Linked DNA regions of Piscinibacter sp. HJYY11. The protein of the gene in region 1 interacts with the protein of each later gene in a pairwise test. Links are inferred from orthologs where the notes say so. Each region holds a gene or a part of one and is shown on either strand. Other genes may lie near its edges.

Region 1 (7,859 bases):
GCGAGTGCGACATGATCCATGCGGGGGACTCCCGCGTGTACCACTTCCGCGGGCCCGACATGGTTCGCCGCACGATCGACCACTCGTTCGTGCAGCGCCTGGTCGATGAAGGCCAGATCACCGAAGACGAGGCCAACACCCACCCGCAGTCCAACCTGCTGACCGGGTGCCTGGGCACCTTCCAGGATCCGCCGCTTACCCTTCACCACATCGACCGCCTGGAAATCGGCGACACCATGCTCGCCTGCAGCGACGGCCTGTGGCACTACTTCACGCCCAAGGAACTGGGCGCGATCGTGCACACGCTGCCCCCGCGTGAAGCGAGCGAGATGCTGGTGAGCAAGGCCCGCCAGCGGGCCCGTGGATCGGGCGACAACCTGTCGCTGGCGCTCGTGCGCCTCGACCCGCTGAGCTGACGCGTCAGCCAGCGGCGCTCGCCGGTGGCGGCAAGGGCCGCGGCGCTGGCTTCGTGCGCGCTCGTTCGGCGTTGCGCTCTTCCACCTTCTTTCGGTGCGCTTCGATCTCGCGTTGGCGGGCCTCGAAATCTGCACGCTTTTCCTGCTCGCGTGCATTGCGGCTTTGCTCGTCCACCTGCGGCTTTTGCCGCGCTTGGGCGGGCTTGCGGGCTGCAGCCGAACGTGCTTTTGACGCTGCCGGCGCTGGCGCCGATGCAGCGGCTTCCGCCGCAGCCGCCTTGTCGGCAAGTCGCTTCTTGCGAGCATCCGCCTTCGCCTGGCGCTCGGCCGCGTCCAGCGCGTTTTCCTGCGCAGCCACGTGGCTCAGGGCCTTCTGTTTCTCGATCCGCACTTTGTCGAGGCATGGCGTCACGACGAACTGCGTCTTGCAGGCCTCGGCGCGGCGAGCGTAGTCGGCTTCGATGGACTCGCGCTCGCGCTTGAGGTCTTCGCGGTCGGCCGCATGGGCAGCCGTGAGGGCCGCGAGTGCGAGACAGAACACGGCGGCCTTCATGTCAGCGAAGTGTCCACGTCCCGCTTTGCCAGCGACAGGAATTCAGTCGACTGCATCTCGTTGAGGCGCGACACGGTGCGCGGGAACTCGTGCGCCAACGGCCCTTCGGTGTACAGCTGCTCGGGCGGCACGGCGGCCGACATGATGAGCTTCACACGACGGTCATAAAGCACGTCGACCAGCCACGTGAAGCGCCGCGCCTCGGAGGCGAGCCGCGGCGACATCTGCGGCACATCTGACAGCAGCACCGTGTGGAACTGCGTTGCCAGTTCGAGGTAGTCGTTCTGCGAACGCGGGCCACCGCAGAGCTGCTTGAAGTCGAACCACACGGCCCCGCCCGCCTTGCGGCGGGCCTGCAACTCGCGGTGCTCGATGTGCAGCACCGGGGGCTCGTCCTTGCTCTCGGCAAGGCGGGTGAAGGCCTCGCTCATCGCGGCATCGGCTTCGGGCCCGAGCGGCGTGTGGTACAGCTTGACCTGCTCAAGCGTGCGACGGCGGTAGTCGGTGCCGTTGTCCACGCTCAGCACCTCCATCTTCTCCTTCAGCAGCTCGATCGCCGGCAGGATGCGGTCACGGTGCAGGCCGTTCGGGTACAGCCCGTCGGGCTCGAAGTTGGAAGTGGTGACGATGCTCACGCGGTGCTCGAACAGCGATTCGAGCAAACGGTGCAGGATCATCGCGTCGGTCACGTCGGCGACGTGGAACTCGTCGAAGCAGATGAGCCGATAGCGCCGCGCGATGCGCTTGCCCAGCTCATGCAGCGGGTTGACCGTGCCCTTGAGTTCAGCCAGCTCGCGGTGCACCTCGCGCATGAACTCGTGGAAGTGCAGGCGGGTCTTGCGGGTGAGCGGCACGGCGTTGAAGAAGCAATCCATGAGGAAGCTCTTGCCCCGCCCCACCCCGCCGTGCATGTAGACGCCACGCGGGATGGGCGGCTTGACCACCAGCTTGGTGATCGCATTGCTGCGGCGGGACTTGTAGTCCGCCCACTCCCGCTCGCAGCGTTCGAGCGCATCGATGGCGCGCAGCTGGGCCGGGTCGGGCTGGTAGCCCCGCTCGGCCAGCGTCTGCTCGTAGAGCGCTCGAACGCCCGTCACGTCAGAAGTTCAGCGTGCGCTTGTCGACCGCAAGCGCGGCTTCTTTGGTGGCCTCGCTCAACGACGGGTGCGCGTGGCAGATGCGCGCGATGTCTTCGGCCGAGGCCTTGAACTCCATCGCCACCACCGCTTCCGAGATGAGTTCGGAGGCCATCGGGCCCACGATGTGCACACCCAGAATCTCGTCGGTCTTGGCATCGGCCAGGAACTTCACCATGCCCGTCGTGTCGCCCAGGGCCCGCGCGCGACCATTGGCGGTGAAGGGGAAGGTGCCGGCCTTGTAGGCACGGCCAGAGGCCTTGAGCTGCTGTTCGGTCTGGCCCACCCACGCGATCTCCGGCGAGGTGTAGATCACCCACGGGATGGTGTTGAAGTTCACGTGCCCATGCTGGCCGGCGATGCGCTCGGCCACCGCCACGCCTTCTTCCTCGGCCTTGTGCGCGAGCATGGGGCCGCGCACCACGTCGCCGATGGCCCAGACGTTGGGCAGGTTGGTCTTGCAGTCGTCGTCGACCACGATGGCACCACGCTCGTCGAGCTTCAGACCCACGGCCTCACCGTTCAGGCCGATGGTGTTCGGCACACGGCCGATTGAGACGATGAGCTTGTCGACTTCCAGCGTCTGCGCTTCGCCCTTGGCGTTGGCATACGCCACGGTCACGCCCTTCTTGCCGGACTTGACCTCGTTGATCTTCACGCCCAGTTCGATCTTCAAGCCTTGCTTGACGAAGGCCTTGTTCGCTTCCTTGGCAATCTGCTCGTCGACGGCACCCAGGAAGGTAGGCAGCGCTTCCAGCACGACCACCTCGGCACCGAGGCGACGCCACACCGAGCCCATCTCGAGGCCAATCACACCGGCGCCGATGAGGCCCAGCTTCTTCGGCACCGAGGGGATGCGCAGCGCGCCGTCGTTGGAGAGGATGTTCTCTTCGTCGAATGCCGCGCCCGGCAGTGCACGCGGATTGGAGCCCGTGGCAAGGATCACGTGCTTGGCGGTCAGGCTCTCTTCAGCCGCGCCCGCCACCTTGATCTCGTAGCCGACATCGGCGGCCTTCACGAACGAGCCCCGGCCGTGGAAGAACGACACCTTGTTCTTCTTGAACAGGTACAGGATGCCGTCGTTGTTCTGCTTCACGACGGTGTCTTTGCGGCCGAGCATCTTGGCGACGTCGATGCTCAGGTTCGACAGGCCGATGCCATGGTCGGCGAAATGCTTGCCGGCATGCTCGAAGTGCTCGCTCGATTGCAGCAGCGCCTTCGAGGGAATGCAGCCCACGTTCGTGCAGGTGCCGCCGGGTGCGGGGCCGCCCTTGCTGTTCTTCCACTCGTCGATGCAGGCGACATTGAAGCCGAGCTGCGCGGCGCGAATGGCGGCGATGTAGCCGCCGGGGCCGCCACCGACGACGACCACGTCAAAAGATTTGCTCATGGTCGTGTCCTCAGATGTCGAACAGCAGGCGAGCCGGATCTTCCAGCGCTTCCTTCATCGCCACGAGCGACAGCACGGCTTCGCGGCCGTCGATGATGCGGTGGTCGTAGCTCATCGCCAGGTAGTTCATCGGGCGGATGACGATCTGGCCGTTCTCGACGACGGCGCGGTCCTTGGTCGCGTGCACGCCCAGGATTGCCGACTGAGGCGGGTTGATGATCGGGGTCGACAGCATCGAGCCGAAGGTGCCGCCGTTCGAGATGGAGAAGGTGCCGCCGGTCAGCTCTTCGAGCGACAGCTTGCCTTCCTTCGCCTTGTTGCCGAACTCGGCGATCTTCTTCTCGATCTCGGCGAAGGTCATCTGGTCGGCGTTGCGCAGGATGGGCACCACCAGGCCGCGCGGCGAGCCGACCGCGATGCCGATGTCGAAGTAGCCGTGGTAGACGATGTCGTTGCCGTCCACCGAGGCGTTGACGACCGGGTAGCGCTTGAGCGCAGCCACGGCCGCCTTCACGAAGAAGCTCATGAAGCCCAGCTTCACGCCGTGCTCCTTCTCGAACTTCTCCTGGAACTTCTTGCGCATCTCCATCACCGGGGCCATGTTCACTTCATTGAACGTGGTGAGGATGGCGTTGGTCGATTGCGACTGCACCAGGCGCTCGGCCACGCGCGCGCGCAGGCGGCTCATCGGCACGCGCTGCTCGGGGCGGTCGCCGAGATTCATCGCGACAGGTGCGGTCACGGCGGGCAGCGGCTTGGCGACAGCGGCATTCACCGGTGCGCTCACGGGTGCGGCGGCCGCGGGCTTGGCACCCCCGGCGATCGCGCCCAGCACGTCGCCCTTGGTCACACGGCCGTCCTTGCCGGTGCCGGCGACGGCGCTGACCGCGAGGTTGTTGTCAGCCAGCAGCTTGGCAGCGGCCGGCATGGCCACGTCGCCCTTGCTGCCGCCGGCGGCGGGCGCTGCCGCGGCCGGCGCGGGAGCTACTGCAGCGGGCGCAGGCGCGGCCGCAGCAGGCGCAGCGGCACCAGGCTTGCCATCGGTGTCGATCTTGGCGATGACTTCGTCGCTCACGACGCTGGAGCCATCACCCTTGACGATTTCACCCATCACGCCGGCCGACGGTGCCGGCACTTCGAGCACGACCTTGTCGGTCTCGATCTCGATGAGGATTTCATCCACGGCCACGGCGTCGCCGGGCTTCTTCTTCCACTGCAGCAGCGTCGCTTCGGCGACGGATTCGGAAAGCTGCGGAACCTTGACTTCTACGATTGCCATTTTTGTGTCTCGATGCTGTCGTTAGAGCACTCGCTGCGACAACCGCGGCGTTGAGAGGCGTCGAAGACGCCTTTCGAACGGCGCAGGTTATTGCGGCAGACGTGCCGCAATACCTTATTTCGTGAGGACGAAGCCCTTGAGCTTGCCGAATGCCTGATCCAGCAGCGCCTTCTGCTGTTCCTGGTGCAGGTGCGAGTAGCCCACGGCCGGCGAGGCCGAGGCCGGGCGGCCGGCGTAACCAAGCTTCTGGCCTTCGGCCATGTTCTCGTGGATGTAGTGCTGCACGAAGAACCAGGCGCCCTGGTTCTGTGGCTCGTCCTGGCACCACACCACCTCGGTCGCGTTCGGGAACTTCTTCAGCTCGGCGGCGAAGGCCTTGTGCGGGAACGGGTACAGCTGCTCCACGCGCAGGATCACGGTGTCGAAGGACTTCTTCTCGTCGCGCTTCTTCATCAGGTCGTAGGCGACCTTGCCCGAGCAGGCGATGATGCGCTTGACCTTCTGCGGGTCGATCTCCGGGTGGTTCGGCCCGATGACGGTGCGGAATTCACCCTTGGTGAATTCGCTCAGCGGCGACGACGCATCCTTGGCGCGCAGGAGCGACTTGGGCGTCATGATCACGAGGGGCTTGCGGAACATGCGCACCATCTGCCGGCGAAGCAGGTGGAAGATCTGGCTGGCCGTGGTCGGCTGCACGATCTGCATGTTGTTGTCGGCCGCCAGCTGCATGAAACGCTCGAGACGGGCGGACGAGTGCTCGGGGCCTTGGCCCTCGTAGCCGTGCGGCAGCATCAGCGTGAGGCCGTTGGCACGGCCCCATTTCACTTCGCCGGACGCGATGAACTGGTCGATCACGACCTGCGCACCGTTCACGAAGTCACCGAACTGCGCTTCCCAGATCACGAGGGTGTTGGGGTCGGCAGACGCATAGCCGTATTCGAAGCCGAGCACGGCTTCTTCCGACAGCAGCGAGTCGATGACGACGAACGGAGCCTGGTTGTCGGCGATGTGCTGCAGCGGCGTCCAGGTGCCTTCGTCCCACTTCTCGCGGTTCTGGTCGTGCAGCACGGCATGGCGGTGCGTGAACGTGCCACGGCCGCAGTCTTCGCCCGACAGGCGCACGGGGTAGCCGCTCGCCACGAGGGAGGCGTAGGCGAAGTGTTCGGCCATGCCCCAGTCGACGTTGATCTCGCCGCGGCCCATCGCGGCACGGTCGGCGAGCACCTTCTCGACCAGCGGGTGCGGCTTGAAGTTGACCGGGATCGAGGTGATGCGCTCGGCAAGACGCTTGATCTCGGTGAGCGGCAGCGCGGTGTCGGCCGAGTCGGTCCACTTCTTGTTGAGGAAGGGCGACCAGTCGACGGCGTACTTGCTCTTGTAGTTGGTGAGCACCGGGTCGACCGTGTGCTTGCCGGCGTCCATCGCGGCGCGATAGGCCTTGACCATGTCGTCCGGCCCCTCGGGCGGCAGCACACCCTGGGCGACGAGCTTGTCGCCGTAGAGCTTGCGGGTGCCGGGGTGCTGGCCGATCTTCTTGTACATCAGCGGCTGGGTGAGCGAGGGGGTGTCCTGCTCGTTGTGGCCCAGCTTGCGGAAGCAGACGATGTCGACGACGACGTCCTTGTTGAACTCCTGGCGGTAGTCGAGCGCGAGCTGGGTGCACAGCACCACGGCTTCGGGGTCGTCGCCGTTCACGTGCAGCACCGGGGCCTCGATCATCTTGACGACGTCGGTGCAATACAGCGTGGAGCGCGTGTCGCGCGGGTCGCTGGTGGTGAAGCCAATCTGGTTGTTGATGACGATGTGCAGCGTGCCGCCGGTGTAGTAGCCGCGGGTCTGCGCGAGCGCCAGCGTTTCCATCACCACGCCCTGGCCGGCGAAGGCCGCGTCGCCGTGCACCAGCACGGGCAGCACGGTGTCGCCGGCCTTGTCGCCGCGGCGGTCGAGGCGGGCCTTGACCGAGCCTTCGACCACCGGGTTCACGATTTCCAGGTGCGAGGGGTTGAACGAGAGGCTCAGGTGCACCGGGCCACCGTCGGTCGACACGTCGCTCGAGAAGCCCTGGTGGTACTTCACGTCACCCGAGGGCAGGTTTTCCGGCGCGGTGTGGTCGAACTCGGCGAACAAGTCCTTGGGCATCTTGCCCAGGGTGTTGACCAGCACGTTCAGGCGGCCGCGGTGGGCCATGCCGATCACGATCTCCTGCACGCCCTTGACGCCCGAGCGCTGCACCACTTCGTCCATCGAGGCGATGAAGCTCTCGCCGCCTTCCAGCGAGAAGCGCTTCTGACCGACGTACTTGGTGTGGAGGTAACGCTCCAGGCCTTCGGCGGCCGTGAGCTTCTCGAGGATGTTCTTCTTCTCGTCGGCCGTGAAGTTCGGCTTCGAGCGGATCGACTCGAGCCTCTGCTGCCACCAGCGCTTTTCCACCGGCTCGGTGATGTGCATGAACTCGGCGCCGATGCTGCCGCAATAGGTTTCACGCAGCGCCTGGAGGATCTCGCGCAGCGTCTGCTGCTCGGCGGTGGTGAAGTAGGTGTTCGTCGCGCTGAACGTGATGTCCATGTCGGACTCGCTCAGGTCGTAGAACGCCGGCTCCAGCTCGGGGATCTTGGGGCGCTCCTGGCGCTTGAGCGGGTCGAGGTCGGCCCAGCGGGCGCCGATCGAGCGGTAGGCGGCGATCAGCGACTGGACGTGGACCTGCTTGCGTGCGACGGCCAGCTCGGTGCTGCTCGTCTTGACGGCGAAGGCGTTGGCCTTGGCGCGTTGAGCGAATGATTCCACCACCGGCGCGTGGGCCACGTCGCGGGCCTCGGTGCCATCGGTCGCAGGGACGTTCTGGAGGGCGTCGAAGTACGCACGCCAGTTGTCGGGCACGGAGCCCGGGTTGTCGAGGTAGGCCTCGTACATCTCTTCGACGTAGGGCGCATTGCCTCCGAACAGGTACGAGTTCGACCTGTATTCCTGCATCATTTCGCTCACCTTTCGCTCCGGTTTCCGGGGCTGTAGTGGGTTGATAAACCTTCCGCGACACGGCTTAACCGACTGGCGGATTGCGACCCGCCTTGACTGACATCAAGGGGAC
Region 2 (3,416 bases), on another replicon or contig:
GCCTGCGCAGCGACCGCGAAGCACCGGCGGGCACCGAGAACTGGTCAGCCGGCGACGAAGGCCCGGGCCGCTGCCCGCTTGACGCCATCGAGATCCAGCCGCTGAACCTGGAAGAACTCAACCGCCGCGCCACCTCCTTGCTGCCGAACCAGGGCGTGCCCGCCACACCTGGCTCGACCACCAGCAGCAACACCCCACGCACGCAGCCGGTCGTGGCGAAGGCCCCGGCCCTGCCCAGCGAGCCCACCGCCGCCTCGGCCAACGGCCCTGCTGCGCTGTCGGTGAAGCGCCTCAACGACTGGGCCGCCGCCTGGGAAGCCAAGGACGTCGACCGCTACCTGTCGTTCTATGCGCCCGACTTCCGCTCGGAGCGGGGCGATGCCGACAGCTGGAAGGCACAGCGCCGCCGGCTCGTCGCCAAGAAAGGCGACATCAACGTGAAGCTGGAAGAAGTGCTCGCGCGCGAGCTGGCGCCCGACCGTGTCGAGACGCAGTTCAAGCAGAGCTACCGCTCCGATGGCTTCAGCGACGTGATGCAGAAGAGCCTGGTCTGGCAGCAGATCGGCAGCCAGTGGCTCATCGTGAAGGAGAGCAACCGCTAGGGTTGCTTTCCGATCAACGTTTCACCGGCGGCAGGTCCGTGCAGTGACCTTCGGCGGCCTCGGCGGCCATGCCGAGGCTTTCACCCAGCGTCGGGTGCGGGTGGATCGTCTTGCCGATGTCGATCGCGTCGGCGCCCATCTCGATCGCCACGGCCACTTCGCCGATCATGTCGCCCGCATGCGTGCCCACGATCGCGCCGCCGACGATGCGGCCTGTCTCCTGGTCGAAGAGCAGCTTGGTGAAGCCTTCGTCGCGCGTGTTCGCGATCGCGCGGCCGGAAGCCGTCCACGGGAAGTGGCCCTTCTTCACCTTGATGCCGCGTGCCTTGGCATCGTCTTCGGTGAGGCCAACCCAGGCGACTTCCGGGTCGGTGTAGGCCACGCTCGGGATCACACGCGCATCGAAGGCCGCATGCGTGTCGCCTGACGCGACCTCGGCGGCCACGTGCCCTTCGTGCACCGCCTTGTGCGCGAGCATCGGTTGGCCGACGATGTCGCCGATGGCGAAGATGTGCGGCACGTTGGTGCGCATCTGGATGTCGACCGGGATGAAGCCACGCTCGTTGACCGTGACCCCGGCCTTCTCGGCACCGATGCGCTTGCCGTTGGGCACACGGCCCACCGCCTGCAGGACCAGGTCATAGAGCTGCGGTTCCTTGGGCGCGTTTTCGCCTTCGAACTTGACGAGGATGCCGTCCTTGGTGGCCTCGGCCCCGCCCGTCTTGGTCTTGAGCATGATGTTGTCGAAGCGCGGCGCATTCATCTTCTGCCACACCTTGACCAGGTCGCGGTCGGCGCCCTGCATCAGGCCATCGAGCATTTCCACCACGTCGAGACGCGCACCCACGGTGCTGCTGTAGACCGTGCCCATCTCCAGGCCGATGATGCCGCCGCCGATGACGAGCATGCGCTTCGGGGCCTGGCGCAATTCGAGCGCGCCGGTGGAGGTGACGATGCGTGGGTCGTCCTTCGGCAGGAAGGGCAGCTTCACCGCCTCGGAGCCGGCCGCGATGATCGCGTTCCTGAACTTGATGACCTGCTTGCCACCATCGGCCTTGGTCACGCCGAGGTGGTACGGGTCGAGGAACTCGCCCGTGCCCTGCACCACCGTGACCTTGCGCATCTTGGCCATCGCGGTGAGGCCACCGGTGAGCTTGCCCACCACCTTGTCCTTGTGCGCCTTGAGCTTGGCGAGGTCGACCTTCGGTTCACCGAAGCTCACGCCGAGCGCGTCGAAGTGCTTCACCTCGTCCATCACCGCGGCCACGTGCAGCAGCGCCTTCGAAGGAATGCAGCCGACGTTCAGGCACACGCCGCCGAGCGTGGGGAAGCGTTCGACGAGCACCGTCTTCAGGCCGAGGTCGGCGGCACGGAAGGCCGCGCTGTAGCCGCCGGGGCCGGCACCGAGCACGAGCACGTCGCACTCGAGGTCGGAGCCGCCACTGTGCGTGGCGGCCTGAGGTGCGGGCACGGCCGGTGCCGCAGCAGGGGCGGCGGCTTTGGCCGGTGCTGCTGCGGCGGGTGCCGGCGCAGGCGCCGCGGCGCCTTCTGCGTCCAGCGTCAACAACAGCGAGCCTTCGCTGATCTTGTCGCCCAGCTTGACCTTCAGTTCCTTCACGACACCGGCGTGCGACGACGGGATCTCCATCGACGCCTTGTCGCTTTCCACCGTGACCAGCGACTGGTCTTTCGCGACCTTGTCGCCGGGCTTGACCAGCACTTCGATGATGGCGACGTCCTTGAAGTCGCCGATGTCGGGTACCTTGATTTCAATGGCGGCCATGGTCACTCTTTTCCTTTGAGCTTGATCGTCTGCACCTTCACGGGGCCGTCGGAGTTCTTGTCGAATTCACAGCCCGCCTTCACGCCGATCTCGGCGAGCTCGCGCGCGGTCTTGGCGCGGTCGAAGGCGGTGTACATCGCACCGAGTGCAAACGCGCGGCCCGAGCCGATGGCCCAGAAGCGGTCGAACTCGAAGACCTCGCGGTACGAGTACACGCCGTAGATGCCGCTGGCATTCGCGATGAGTGCGGTGAGCTGCGAGCTCTCATACGGGTCGGCGTCTTCTTCCTTGGTGTTCAGGTAGAAGACTTCCTTCAGCTTCGGGTGGATCTTGAGGAAGGTGTCGAACACCTCGTCGCGCGAATGCAGCTTCAGCTCTTCCGGCGGCAGCCAGTTGAGCGCACGGCGCAGCACCGGGAAGTGGGCGGTGGTACCGGCCATGCCGACCCACGAGTCCGCGACCTTGAAGAGCTTTTCGTTGCTTTCGTAGCCATGCGGCAGGCGGGTGTCGCCGAAGGTGACGAGGCTGTCACCGGCGATCGCCACCTGTCCCGCCTTTCTGACGACGACCACGGTCGTCACAGGAGGACTCTCCTGAAGTCGGCCAGAACTTGAGCGAGGTACGCATTGAAGCGTGCGGCGGCAGCGCCGTCGATCACGCGGTGGTCGTAGCTCAGGCTCAGCGGCAGCATCAGGCGCGGCTGGAAGGCCTTGCCGTCCCACACCGGCTCCATCACGCCGCGCGAGAGGCCGAGGATCGACACCTCGGGTGCATTGATGATCGGCGAGAAGTAGCGCCCACCGATGCCGCCCAGCGAGCTGATCGAGAAGCAGCCGCCGCTCATGTCGGCAGGCCCCAGCTTGCCGTCGCGTGCCTTGGCCGCCAGTTCGCTCATCTCCTTGCTGATCTGCAGGATGCCTTTCTTGTCGGCATCCTTCAGCACGGGCACGACCAGGCCATTCGGCGTGTCGGCCGCGAAGCCGATGTGGAAGTACTGCTTCAGCACGAGCTGGTCGCCGTCGAGCGAGGCG

The links. The genes of interacting proteins can lie anywhere in the genome.
Region 2: the proteins of odhB (region 1) and lpdA interact in binary tests that used the Escherichia coli proteins (3 or more experiments, as listed by UniProt). The link is inferred for Piscinibacter sp. HJYY11 from one-to-one orthologs.

What each region holds. Positions count from the first base shown.
Region 1 is NZ_JAERQZ010000001.1:817,065-824,923, forward strand. The notes cover bases 2,641-5,580. They hold odhB (2-oxoglutarate dehydrogenase complex dihydrolipoyllysine-residue succinyltransferase), read right to left. Parts: upstream 4,775-5,580; coding sequence 3,506-4,774; downstream 2,641-3,505. Other genes in these bases: lpdA (dihydrolipoyl dehydrogenase), read right to left, coding at 2,641-3,495; JI745_RS03710 (2-oxoglutarate dehydrogenase E1 component), read right to left, coding at 4,889-5,580. Also shown: JI745_RS03685 (PP2C family serine/threonine-protein phosphatase), read left to right, coding at 1-416; JI745_RS03690 (hypothetical protein), read right to left, coding at 421-969; cell division protein ZapE, read right to left, coding at 966-2,066; more of lpdA, read right to left, coding at 2,068-2,640; more of JI745_RS03710, read right to left, coding at 5,581-7,747. UniProt on the Escherichia coli protein: E2 component of the 2-oxoglutarate dehydrogenase (OGDH) complex which catalyzes the second step in the conversion of 2-oxoglutarate to succinyl-CoA and CO(2).
Region 2 is NZ_JAERQZ010000002.1:317,578-320,993, reverse strand. The notes cover bases 1-2,996. They hold lpdA (dihydrolipoyl dehydrogenase), read right to left. Parts: upstream 2,386-2,996; coding sequence 616-2,385; downstream 1-615. Other genes in these bases: aceF (dihydrolipoyllysine-residue acetyltransferase), read right to left, coding at 2,963-2,996; JI745_RS25195 (MFS transporter), read right to left, coding at 2,388-2,966; JI745_RS25205 (TolC family outer membrane protein), read left to right, coding at 1-602. Outside these bases: more of aceF, read right to left, coding at 2,997-3,416. UniProt on the Escherichia coli protein: Lipoamide dehydrogenase is a component of the glycine cleavage system as well as of the alpha-ketoacid dehydrogenase complexes.